One region of the Novosphingobium sp. BL-S-33 genome, then DNA from elsewhere that is predicted to be linked to it. Evidence: predicted binding sites of a transcription regulator. Region 1 holds the regulator's gene; the other holds the start of a gene.
The links. Region 1 encodes LexA, which represses DNA repair genes until DNA is damaged. Its sites were predicted from a motif close to GTTCCNCNCTTGTTCT; they were not measured.
Positions count from the first base shown of each region.

Region 2: the regulator LexA is predicted to act here: its motif matches at 4,442-4,457, upstream of AC1VVM_RS09285 (PA0069 family radical SAM protein).

Region 1 is NZ_CM166474.1:2,725,470-2,731,853, reverse strand. Features, by position in the region: gene AC1VVM_RS12750 (ComEC/Rec2 family competence protein) at 1-1,781, shown strand, start outside; gene lexA (transcriptional repressor LexA) at 1,914-2,603, opposite strand; gene AC1VVM_RS12740 (molybdopterin molybdotransferase MoeA) at 2,718-3,938, opposite strand; gene moaC (cyclic pyranopterin monophosphate synthase MoaC) at 3,938-4,420, opposite strand; gene AC1VVM_RS12730 (AraC family transcriptional regulator) at 4,640-5,545, shown strand; gene trpC (indole-3-glycerol phosphate synthase TrpC) at 5,558-6,349, opposite strand; gene trpD (anthranilate phosphoribosyltransferase) at 6,369-6,384, opposite strand, start outside.
Region 2 is NZ_CM166474.1:1,991,787-1,998,170, reverse strand. Features, by position in the region: gene AC1VVM_RS09310 (DUF3422 family protein) at 1-13, shown strand, start outside; gene AC1VVM_RS09305 (NADP-dependent isocitrate dehydrogenase) at 163-1,386, shown strand; gene AC1VVM_RS09300 (TauD/TfdA dioxygenase family protein) at 1,711-2,568, opposite strand; gene AC1VVM_RS09295 (TauD/TfdA dioxygenase family protein) at 2,786-3,631, opposite strand; gene AC1VVM_RS09290 (TetR/AcrR family transcriptional regulator) at 3,767-4,354, opposite strand; gene AC1VVM_RS09285 (PA0069 family radical SAM protein) at 4,468-5,538, shown strand; gene AC1VVM_RS09280 (enoyl-CoA hydratase/isomerase family protein) at 5,618-6,384, shown strand, end outside.

The DNA.
Region 1 (6,384 bases):
TGGCCCGCGTCCTGTCGGTGGAAGAGCGGCCGGCCCAGGAACAGCGCCGGTTTGTGGTGGCAATGCGGGAGCCGGCGACCGGCCGTGCGATAATGGCGCGGGTGACTGTGCCCAATCGATTCGGCGCTCTGCACGCCCATTCGGGATCACAATCGCAAGTCGGGCCGGGCGCGTTGATCCGCTTCCGTGGCAGGCTGGTTCCGCCGGCTTCTCCGCTCATCCCAGGGGGGTACGATTTTGCTCAGGCAGCGTGGTTTGCGGGCCTTTCCGCAACGGGCAGCGTCCTCGCGCCGATTGAGGTCTTGAACGCCGGAACGGGGGGAGACCTTTTGGCTGCCTGGCGGGAAGATCTGAGCGGTCATATCCAATCGAGGCTACCGAGCGGCAGTGCAGGTATCGCCGTGGCATTGGTTACCGGAGACATGGGGAGCATTTCCCAGCAGGATGGGCAGGCCATGCGCGATGCCGGGCTGGCGCATCTGCTTTCGATCAGCGGTCTGCACGTCAGTGCGGTTATCGGCGCCGTCTATTTTCTGGTGCTTCGCCTGCTGGCGCTTTCGCCCGGATTGGCGTTGCGCTGGCGGCTTCCCATTCTGGCGGCAGGCGTGGGCGCACTCGCTGGCATCGCCTACACGTTGTTGACGGGATCGCAGGTGCCGAAGGTACGCTCCTGCGTGGGATCGCTCTTGGTGCTCACTGCACTGGCCATGGGGCGGGAGGCTTTGTCCGTCCGCCTACTGGCAGCCGGCGCCTTTGTTGTCATGCTGTTATGGCCCGAATCTCTTGCCGGGCCGAGCTTCCAGATGAGCTTTGCAGCGGTTCTGGCGCTGATCGTGGTGGCAAATGCCGGTCCGGTGAAGCGCTGGATGGCGCCGCGTGAGGAAAGCATTGTGATGCGCCTTCTGCGCGACATTGTCCTTACGCTGGTGACCGGGATCGCGATCGAAGCCGTACTCATGCCGATCGGCCTCTATCATTTCCATCGGGCGGGCGTGTACGGAGCCATGGCCAACATCGTGGCAATTCCGCTGACGACCTTCATCATCATGCCGCTGGTCGCTGGGGCCCTGTTGCTCGACATCGCCGGACTGGGCGCCCCAGTCTGGTGGCTGGCGAATTGGGCCATTGCACTGCTGCTGGACCTTGCTCACGGAACGGGAGGACTTCCCGGCGCCGTGAGGTTGTTCCCGACGATGGGAACGGGCCATTTCCTGCATTTCGTTGCGGGCGGACTTTGGTTTGCCTTGTGGCGTGGGAGAGTGCGATTTCTGGGGCTCGTTCCCGCAATCGCAGGTGCTCTTGGTCTGGCATTGCTGACGCCGCCGAACATCCTTGTTGCAGGCGACGGCCATTACGTGGGCGTGGTTGTCGACGGCGGAAGAAATCTGGCCCTCTTGCGCGAGAGCAAGAGCGATTATGCCATGGACAACTTCCTGGAAGTGGTCGGTCAGAGGAATGCTCCGCTTTCCCTGCCTCGGCGGCCGGAAGCACACTGCAATGCGGATTTCTGCGCGGTATCACTTGATCGTGGCGGCCGGACGTGGCGCGTACTGATAGCGCGCAGCGATGCCTATGTTCCTGTCCCGGCACTTTTGCGCGCGTGCAGTCAGGTCGATATCGTCATTGCAGATCGCCGCTTGCCAGGAAGTTGTCATCCCCATTGGCTCAGGATCGACCGACCTATGCTCAAGCAGACGGGCGGTCTCACCATCGACCTGTCTGGGCAGACAGTGCAGACCGTTGCCCAAGAGCAAGGCGGTCATGGCTGGTGGCGGCCTTAGAGCGTTTTTGAACAAGGCGGAATCACCTGACGACTCGGAAAACGCGACAAACCAAAAACTTGGAGCGTTTGATCCGATACAGTCGGATCAAACGCTCCAGATCGTCGTAGATGCAGGATTTCGCTGCTCGCTTCAGTGATAGCGGCGCAGAATCCCAGCGAGTTTACCCTGCACCTGAACTTCATCCGCACCGTAAAGTTGGGCTGTATATGCCGCATTGGCCGGGTCGAGCCGCACCTTGGGGCCTTCGCGCCGCAGGTACTTTAGGGTTGCCTCTTCACCACGGATGAGGGCGACGACAATCTCGCCGTCACGCGCGGTATCGGTACGCTTCACGAGGGCCAGATCACCATCGAGAATTCCCGCCTCGATCATCGAGTCGCCCGAAACTTCAAGGGCGTAGTGGTCACCGGAACCAAGCAGGGCCGCCGGAACCGGCAGCATCGACTGACCCTCTATGGCCTCGATCGGCGCCCCGGCAGCGATACGGCCGTGCAGCGGAATCTCGATCACGTCGTTGGCCGGTTCGGGTGCCCGAGGAGCCGGACGCAGTGACGGCGCCGTCTCGCGCGGCGGCGCAGCTGCGGTAGTTGGCTTGCTATTGACGTCTTCGGGCTGGCGAAGAACTTCCAATGCCCGTGCGCGGTTGGGCAGGCGGCGGATAAAGCCGCGCTCTTCCAATGCCGAAATCAGGCGGTGCACGCCCGACTTCGACTTGAGGTCAAGTGCGTCCTTCATCTCTTCGAAGCTAGGCGAGACGCCGCTGTCTTCGAGCCGCACCTGAATGAACCGGAGCAATTCGTGCTGCTTGCGCGTCAACATCTGGCCTGCCTCACCTGCTGGGCCGCCGTCAGCGGCCTTGTTGCCATCGCGAAGAACACTTGCAGGTTCGTTCGCGAACAATGAGGGAACAATTAAGCAACGAATCCGGTAACGTCAAGCAATACCGCCATTCTGGAGCAAGTAGACTCGCACCGGATCGCCTGCCCCGGCAACTGGCGCACGCGCGGGGCGATCGATCAGGACATTGCTGGTGGCCAGCGAAGCCAGCGCGCCACTGTCCTGAACGACTTGCGGGGTGACGTTTTCTCCGTCCCACACGCCCCGCAGGAATTCGCGGCGATCGCCGGTCGCGGGTACGGGGCTTGTTAGCAGGGCGAGCATGGACATCGACGTCGGCCGGCCCGCGCCCAATAGCGCGCGCAGGACCGGCAGCAGGAAGTGATACGCGGTAATATGGCTGGAAACGGGGTTTCCGGGCAGTCCGATAACGAGTTGGCTGCGCCGGCCTTTGGCTTTCCGGGCGACCAGGATCGGCTTTCCCGGTTTGATCGCTACGCGCCAGAAATCGAGTTTGGCGCCCCAGGCTTCGAGCGCCGGGCGCACCAGGTCGTGCTCGCCGACGGAGGCGCCCCCGCTGGTGACGATCACGTCCGAATCCGCCGCCGTCTGGAATGCTTTGACCAGTGCTTCCAGTTGATCCTCGACCGGTCCGATCCTGTCGACTTTCACAGGCAGATTGCGCGCCATGGCGGCGAGCATGGCGCCATTGCTGGCGGGGATCTGATGCGGTTCGCAGCATTCCGGGTCGGAAGCCAGTTCGTCCCCGCTGTCGATCACTGTGAGGTGGGGAATGCGCCGGACAGGAAGGTGTTTGTGGCCGGCTGCCATTGCGAGCGCCGCCTGCGAGGATCCGATCCGAACGCCAAGTGGAAGGATTTCCTTGCCTTCGGGGAAGTCCATGCCGCGACGGCGTATGTGCTTGTGCGCAGGGATGGGTGCCTCGCCGGTTAGCGAGATGCGATGCTGTTCGCGGGACAGATCTTCCTGGAGGATGACCGCCTCGGCGCCCGCGGGCATCAGTGCGCCGGTGGAAATGCGCACGGCCTGACCCGGTGCCACGGTTGCGTCGTAGGGATGACCCGCCGCGCTCTCACCCACCACATGCCACGGGCCGGTGAGGTCTTCGGCGGTGACTGCGTAGCCATCCATCGCCGAGACATCTGCCGCCGGTTGGGTGCGGCGAGCCAGCATGGGTTCGGCAAGGTAGCGGCCCAGCGCACCCTCTATGTCAACGCGCTCGATCGGCAGGGGGTCGACAAGCGACAGCAGCTTGGCCTGTGCGTCTTCGAGCGAGAGCATTGGATGTCCGGCCATCAGGCAGTGCCTTCCAGAGTCCAGTGTCCCGACTTTCCGCCGCGTTTCTCGATGAGCCGGATTTCGCTGATAACCATGCCTTTATCGAGCGCCTTGGCCATGTCGTAAATTGTCAGAAGTGCGATGGAAGCTGCTGTAATAGCTTCCATTTCGACACCAGTTTTGCCGGTGAGGATGGCCGTGGCGGTTGCGCGGATGGCGCTGTCTTCGAAATGGAAATCCACGTTTACCGCATCAAGCATTAGCGGGTGGCACATGGGGATCAGATCGGCGGTCTTCTTGGCGGCCATGATCCCGGCGATGCGGGCTGTGCCAAGAACATCGCCCTTGGGCGCGTTTCCGAGGCGGATCGCTTCGAGGGCGTCCGGCGTCATGGAAATCCGGCCAGATGCCACGGCGAGGCGTTGGGTTTCGTCCTTGGCGCCGACATCGACCATGCGGGCGGTTCCATTCGAATCGATGTGGGTCAGGCTCTTGGTCATGTTCAGCCTTCGGCTTCCGCAAGGTGACTCAGTTTACATGGTCCTGAGAAAGATGCCGCAGCCGCGCCGGATCGCTGGATTCGCGCGGTTTTTCTGGAAGTTCTGCAAAGGTCCATGAAGGACCGATGGCAGATTTTGTGCGAGTAGGACAGGGATTGCGGCGCGATTATCGCAAGATCGATCAGGCAGGTATTTGGGTTTCGTGGCAGGACAGCCTGCATGACACGAAGCTCGAAACAGGATGAACATTCGCGCCGCCGCTATTTTGACCGGATGGCGCGCGTGGTCGAGCGGATCGATGCAGAGCAGGACGCGTCGCCGGACCTAGAAACGATCTCAGGATGGGCCGGATTCTCGCCGTACCATTTCCATCGTCAGTTCCGGGCGCTGAGCGGAATGCCGGTCCAGCGTTTCGTTCAGCTTTCGCGGTTGCATCGGGCGGGTACGAAGCTGGCCTATCAGCCCCGCACGCGGGTTACCGATGCCGCGCTGGATGCCGGTTACGAAGCGCCGGAAGCCTTTGCCCGCGCCTTTCGCGCGTGGATCGGTCAGACGCCTTCGGCTTTTCGCGCTGGGCCGGACTGGTTGGCATGGCAGGCCCTGAGCGACACACTCCAAGTGGCAAGGAACAGGACAATGGTTGAAACCACGGCAATCGACGATGTCGAGATTCGCGAATTTGCGCCGATGCGCGTGGCGGTCATGGAGCATCGCGGCGACATGGCAAAAATCGGCGACACGATCCGGAGATTCATCGACTGGCGGCAATCGGCGGGCTTCGTGCCGCCAGGCAGCCGCACGTTCAATCTCTTCCCGACCGTTCCGCGCACCACACCGATCGAGGATCATCTGGTCATGCTCTGCGCGTCGGTACCGGCATGGTTCGCCGGTGACAGCCCGGCCGGCGTGCGTGTAGATGAGATTCCCGGCGGTCGCTATGCGGTGCTGCCGATCACGGGCCCGGCAATGGACCTGGAGGAATCCGCGCTGTGGCTCTACCGCGAATGGTTGCCCGCCAGTGGCGAGAGCCTGCGCGATTATCCTCTTTTCTGCGAGCGCGTGCGCCTTTACCCGCAGTTTTCCGCGACCGAGGCGCTCACGGAAATGTTTCTGCCGCTGTCCTGACCGGCGCGCTGATCAGGCCCCGGTGAGCAGAGCCCGGGTTGCCGTTTCCACGTTCGCTTCGCGCATCAGGCTTTCACCAACAAGGAAGGTCCGCGCACCGCAACCTGAGAGTCTTTCGAGGTCGGCGTGAGTGTTGATGCCGCTTTCGCTGACCAGAAGCGTGCCCTCGGGCGCCAGTGGCGCAAGGCGTTCGGTGGTGGCGATGTCGGTGACGAAGCGCTTGAGATCGCGGTTGTTCACGCCGATCAGCCGCGACTTCAGGCGAGCGGCGCGCTCCATTTCAGCTTCGTTGTGAACTTCGACGAGGCAGTCCATGCCGCGTTCGTGGGCGGCGGCTTCGAGTTCGGCCATCAGCACGTCGTCAAGAGCGGCGACGATGATGAGAATGGCGTCGGCGCCGATCGAGCGGGCTTCGGCCACCTGCCAGGGATCGACCATGAAGTCCTTGCGGATCACCGGCAGCGTGCAGGCGGCGCGGGCGTCCATAAGGAAGTCCTCATGGCCCTGGAAGTAAGGCGCGTCGGTCAGGACCGAGAGGCAGGCGGCGCCGCCGCGCTCATAGGCGACGGCATGTTCTGCGGGACGAAAATCAGGACGAATCAGCCCTTTGGAAGGCGAAGCTTTCTTGATTTCTGCAATCAGGGCAAAGCCGTTTTGGGCCTTGGCACGCAGCGCCGCTTCAAAGCCGCGCGGGGCGCTCTGGTGCGCGGCGTGGGCATCAAGGTCGGCCATGGTGGCCACGGTCTTGCGCTCGGCAACTTCCTCGCGCTTGGTGTCGCAGATCTCGGTAAGCTTGTCGGACATCGTAAACCTTTCGCGCGGCTCAGCCCTTGAGCGCG
Region 2 (6,384 bases), 730 kb from region 1:
CGGACACGGATAAGCCCGACGCTTCCGAGACCGTCCGGACGATACCGCCCCGCGCAAGTCCGGTGCCGCGCATTGCGCGCCGCCGGGCCGATACCTGCCTTGCTAAGCGCCCCACTGCTGCCTAAGAGACCCGCAAATCTCATCCCCAGGGGAGTTTCAGAAATGGCGAAAATCAAGGTCAAGAACCCCATCGTCGAGATGGACGGCGATGAAATGACGCGGATCATCTGGCAGTGGATCCGTGAACGGCTGATCCTTCCCTACCTCGACATCGATCTCAAGTACTACGACCTCTCGGTCGAGAAGCGTGACGAGACGAACGACCAGATCACCGTCGATGCCGCCAACGCCACCAAGGAATGCGGCGTTGCCGTGAAGTGCGCCACCATCACCCCGGACGAAGCGCGCGTCACCGAATTCAACCTCAAGAAGATGTGGAAGTCGCCCAACGGCACGATCCGCAACATCCTGGGCGGCGTCGTGTTCCGCGAGCCGATCGTGATCTCGAACGTGCCCCGCCTGGTTCCGGGCTGGACCGACCCGATCGTCGTCGGTCGTCATGCTTTCGGCGACCAGTACAAGGCCACCGACACCCTGATCCCGGGCGCCGGCAAGCTGCGCCTCGTGTGGGACGGCGAGAACGGCGAGAAGATCGACCTCGACGTGTTCGACTTCCCGGCTCCGGGCGTCGCCATGGCGATGTACAACCTGGACGAATCGATCCGCGACTTCGCGCGCGCTTCGTTCAACTACGGCCTGAACCTCAAGTGGCCGGTGTACCTCTCGACCAAGAACACCATCCTCAAGGCCTATGACGGCCGCTTCAAGGATCTGTTCCAGGAAGTCTTCGACAACGAAGGCTTTGCCGCGAAGTTCAAGGACGCCGGCATCACCTACGAACACCGCCTGATCGACGACATGGTCGCCTCGGCGCTCAAGTGGTCCGGCAAGTTCGTCTGGGCCTGCAAGAACTACGATGGCGACGTGCAGTCGGACACCGTTGCACAGGGCTTCGGCTCGCTGGGCCTGATGACCTCGGTCCTCATGGCGCCCGACGGCAAGACCGTTGAGGCAGAAGCCGCTCACGGCACCGTGACCCGTCACTACCGCCAGCACCAGCAGGGCAAGGCGACCTCGACCAACCCGATCGCCTCGATCTTCGCCTGGACCCGTGGCCTCATGTACCGCGGCAAGTTCGACGAGACCCCGGAAGTCGTGAAGTTCGCCGAGACCATCGAGCGCATCTGCATCGAGACCGTCGAAAGCGGCAAGATGACCAAGGACCTCGCGCTGCTGATCGGTCCGGACCAGAACTGGATGACCACCGAGCAGTTCTTCGAGGAAATCGTCAAGAACCTCGAAACCGAGATGGCGACCTGGGCCTGAGCCCTGCCTGACCGGACCTGAGTTCGAAGAAGACCCTCCGCCGAAAGGCGGGGGGTTTTTCTTTGTGGGCTCGCGACGTCCACGGACGGTTAATCAAAAAATCGCGTCGCCCCCGCGAAGGCGGGGGCCCGCTTTTTTGGTTCACGCAAGGCATGCACACGCAGAAAGGTCGTGCAGTTAACGACCTTTCTGCGTGTGCAAAAGAACAAGCGGGATCCCCGCCTTCGCGGGGGCGACGGTGACTATGTGAGCGGTTTGAATGAGGGGACTATTGCCTCGTGGACCCGGCCCTGGCGTCATCAGCCCGGACTCCCACCTTGACCATCAAGCGAAGGCTTCCTCGCCCTCCAGCTTGGTGCGGTGCATCAATCGGCCGCTGTCGGTCGGATACCAGGTGGCGCGGTGCATGGTGCCGGTATTGTCCCAGATCACCGTCTCGCCCAGCGACCACTTGTGGCGATAGACGAAGCGCGGCTGCGTCGCCCAATCGCGCAGGCGCACCAGCAGTTCCTCACTCTTGCCCCAGTCCAAGCCCACGACCTGCTGCGCAGTATTGCCGAGAACCAGCGACTTGCGGCCCGACTCATGCGTCCAGACCAGCGGCAGCGTATTCTCGCCGCGCGACTTCCAGGCCATCAGCAGCTCATGGCTTGGCTCGGGCTGGTGATAGAGCTGCGAGCGCCAGAGCGAGTGGACCACCTGAAGCCCCTCGATTGCGGCCTTGTCCTCATCGGGAAGCGCGTCGTAGGCGGCATAAGTATTGCAGAACTCGGTGTCACCGCCCTCTGCCGAAAGCTTGCGGCTCGACAGGATCGAAGCGCGGATCGGCACTTGCGACATGGTGCCGTCGATATGCCAGAAAAACGCGCCCTTCAGGTAATCGGCATTGGGATTGATGCGCGAGTCCATCGTGATCGGATAGACATTGTCGCCTTCCTTGCCGGCTTGCTCGTGAATTTCGTGCGCAAAGGTGCCGAGCGTCTTGGTGAAGGCGATCTGCTCCTCGTCGGTCAGGTGAGCTTCGGGAAACACCAGAACGCCGCGCGCTTCCAGCAGTTCACGGATTTCGGCGGCGCGGCTGCCGGACAGCAGGGTCTCCTTGTCGGTCCGGATCACGGCGCCGATATCGGGCGCGGCATTGGATACGTTCCAATGGGTGGATGGAATCGAAGTCGTTGCCATCGAATACTCTCCCATGCGCTCTTTGGCGCTTGTGCTGAACATGGGTACAGCACACGTCCGAGCAGGGTCAAGGACAGTAGGTGCAAGGCACCGGGCCTCTTCATGCCGGCTCCACCAAAACCGAAAAAGCCCGCCGGACCGGAGTCCGACGGGCTTCAAAGGACGGCGGGACGGCGCCCCCCGACGCCGTCAAGCCAACCCTCTTTCTCAAAATCCCTTATTCGAAAGGCTCTTCGCCCTCCAGCTTGGTACGGTGCATCATGCGCCCGCAGGTCGGGTCATAGGCCTCGGCCCGGTGCATGGTGCCGGTGTTGTCCCACATGACGAGATCGCCGACTTCCCATTCGTGGCTGTAGGTGAACTCGGGGCCAGTCGCCCATTCGCGCAGCCCATGGATGATCATCGCGCTTTCCAGCGCCGACTTGCCGACGACTTGTGCGCTGGTGCAGCCGATCACGAGGCTCTTGCGGCCCGAAGCGTGCTTCCACACGAGCGGCAGTTCCTGCTCGCCGATCTGGGCGTAGCCCTGAAGCTTGGCGAGGCTGGGTTCCGGTTCATAGTAGAACAGGCTGGCCCAGGGGCCGTGGACCACGCGGTACTGCTCGTACTCGGCCTGCTTGTCGGCAGGCAGGTGCTCGAACGCAGCGTAAGTATTGGCGAAACCGGTGTTGCCGGTGCCCTTGGGGCTCGGCACCCGGCACGACAGCAGCGAGGCCAGGATCGGCACGTCGTTGCGGGTGCCGTCGATATGCCAGTAGAGCGAGCCCTTGAGGTACTCGGCCGCCATCGGATTTTCCTTGGCGTCGAGCGTGATCTTCGAGATCACCTCGTCACCGCCCTTACGCTCAGGCGCGAACGTGCCGAGCGTCTTGGTGAAGGCGATCTGTTCCTCGTCCGTGAAGTTCACCTGCGGGAAGACCAGCACGCCGCGCGCTTCCAGAAGCTCGCGGATTTCAGTGGCGATTTCGCCCGAGAGCAGTTCTTCCTTGGTATTGAGAACGCGGCTGCCGATCTTCGGCTTGAGATTTTCCGCCTTCAGTTGGGTCTTGGTATCGACCGACATCGTACACACTCTCCAAAAATCAACTTGCACCGCTCTGCGGCGCTTGGAGAGCTGGGTATCACGGGCTGAACGCCCGTTCAAACCCGTCAGCGATTGCCGCTGCGATCAATCGCCCCTACGCGTTTCGACACGAGTTCAGGCGCGCGTTTCCAGCCGCGCCAGCCAGGATTCGACAATGGCCCGCGCCTGTTCGTGGCCTGCCGTGACGCCCAGCGCCTCTTCCATGACGATGCAGCGGCCGATGCCCGCAAGCAGCACGGACAGGCCCGCGGGATCGAAACCGTCCACCGCGCGCAGCCGTTCTCCGAACAGTTGTCCGATGATCTCGACCTGTCGCTGGCGCATGGCGACGCTGTGCTGCGCCATCTTCTCGCGCACGGCCGGGCGGTGGTTGGCGAGCGCCATGAACTCCAGCGACATCGCCGTGCGACTGGTATCGACGAAGAAGCGCCAGAGTGCACGCACCGGATCCTCGGAGGCCAGCGCCTCCTCTATCATACCGTCGCTGTCCTCTGCGCCCTGCCGGCAAACTTCCAGCAGAAGATCGTCGGTGGTCGGGAAATAGTAATGGACCAGCGACGGCTTGAGCCCCGCGCGCGCGGCCACGCGGCGCGTACTGGCGGCGGCATAGCCTTCATCGCGGATGAGATCGACGGCCGCCTCGACGATACGCGCCCGCGTTGCGGACGTTTCAGCGCCGACCCTGCGCACTGCCCCTGCCATTTGATCTCCTCTTAAGAGGCACTTGCCTAGGGCGTGCTGACCACAAGATCAACACAGCCATCAACAGCACCGACTCGCTTGCCATTTGTTCCCTTTATGTTCACATTGCAGGCATGCGAGTCCACAAAGGAAGAGGCGCCGTCAGCGGACAGGCCAGCAAGCGCTTCAACCTTCCCCAGCGGGAGGCCGATGGCGACTGGCTGGACGAAGCCGCGCTCGTCGACGGGGAGGCTCCGCCCTTGCGCACGCAAGTGATCGAGCTTCACCCCCGCACCATCCTGTCTTTCAACAAGTCACCCGATGTGCCCTTCGACCGCTCGATCAATGCCTACAACGGCTGCGAGCACGGCTGCATCTACTGCTTCGCCCGGCCGACCCACGCCTATCACGACCTCTCGCCCGGTCTCGATTTCGAGACCAAGCTCTTCGCCAAGCCCCAGGCGGTGAAGCTGCTGCGCGAAACACTCGCCAAGCCGAGCTACCGCCCAGCCCCCATCGCCATGGGCACCAATACAGACCCCTATCAGCCCATCGAGGCACGTTACCGGATAACCCGGCAAGTGCTCGAATTCTGCCTAGAAGTGCGCCACCCGGTGACGATCACCACAAAGTCGGACCGCGTGCTGCACGATCTCGACCTGTTGACCCAGCTTGCGCAGCACAACCTCACGCATGTCGCGATTTCGGTGACGAGCATGGATCCGGCATTGTCGCGCCTGCTCGAACCGCGCGCGTCCTCGCCCGCCAAGCGGCTCGCCGCGCTCGGCAAGCTGGCAGAGGCGGGCGTGCCGGCGCATGTTTCGATCGCTCCGGTCATCCCGGCGATCACCGATCCCTATATCGAGGAGATACTCGAAGCTGCGGCCGGGCAAGGCATCCGCAGCGTGTCGTGGATCATGGTCCGCCTGCCCCACGAGGTCGCCCCGCTGTTCCGCGAATGGCTGGACACCCATTTTCCCGACCGCGCGGCCAAAGTCATGGCCACGATCCAGTCGATGCGCGGCGGGCGCGACTACGATCCGAAGTTCTTCACCCGCATGCGGCCCGAAGGAGTCTGGGCGGAAGTCTTCCGCCGCCGCTTTGCCGTGGCGATGAAGCGGCTGGGCTTCGGCAAGGCGCACGTGATGCTCGACTGCTCGCAATTCCGCCCGCCCAGCCGCGACGGACAACTGGCGCTGTTCTAGACAAATCCCTGTTCCGGCGCAGTCGTGTCACCGACACGCACCTCCGCTTAGGTCCGGCAGAGAACAAGGGAGTGCGCCGATGTTCGAGAAGCCCATAACCATCGTCACCCACGGTGCGGTCGAAATCGTGACGCTGAACCGCGCCGAGGCGCTCAACACGTTTGACGAGCCCATGACGTTCGCTCTGCGCGACTATTTCACTGCGCTGGCCGAGCGGCACGAGGTACGCGTCGTGATCCTGCGTGCAGAAGGGCGCCATTTCAGCGCCGGTCTCGATCTGGCCAGTTGGGAAAACGACAGGACGCGCGGCGCGCTTCAGCACTGCTGGCACCTCCAGCGCGCAATCGCGGGCCTGCTGGAGCTTATGCGCGCATGCCCGCAACCGATCATCGGGCTCGGCCACGGCGCCGCCTGCGGAGCCGGCTTCTCGTTGCTGCTCGCCTGCGATATCCGCTACGGCACGCCGGATCTCCGGATGAATGCGGCTTATATCAAGGTCGGGCTCGGCGGCTGCGATCTGGGGTGCAGCTATTTCCTGCCGCGCATGGTCGGTGCCACGGTGGCGGCGGAATACATGCTCACCGGCCGCTTCATGGATGCCGAAACGGCGCTCCGCCACGGATTGCTGGGCGCGGTCGTGCCTCACGAGGATCTGTTCGACAAGGGGCTTGCCGTCGCTGACGAGATGCTCGCCAATGCCCCCATGGGCCTCAGGCTCACCAAGGACGCGATCAATCGCAATCTCGACGCGCGCTCGCTGTCGGACGCCATGGCGCTGGAGGACCGCCAGCAGGTGATGATGCTGATGAGCGAGGATTTCGCCGAGGGCGTCTCGGCTTTCCGCGC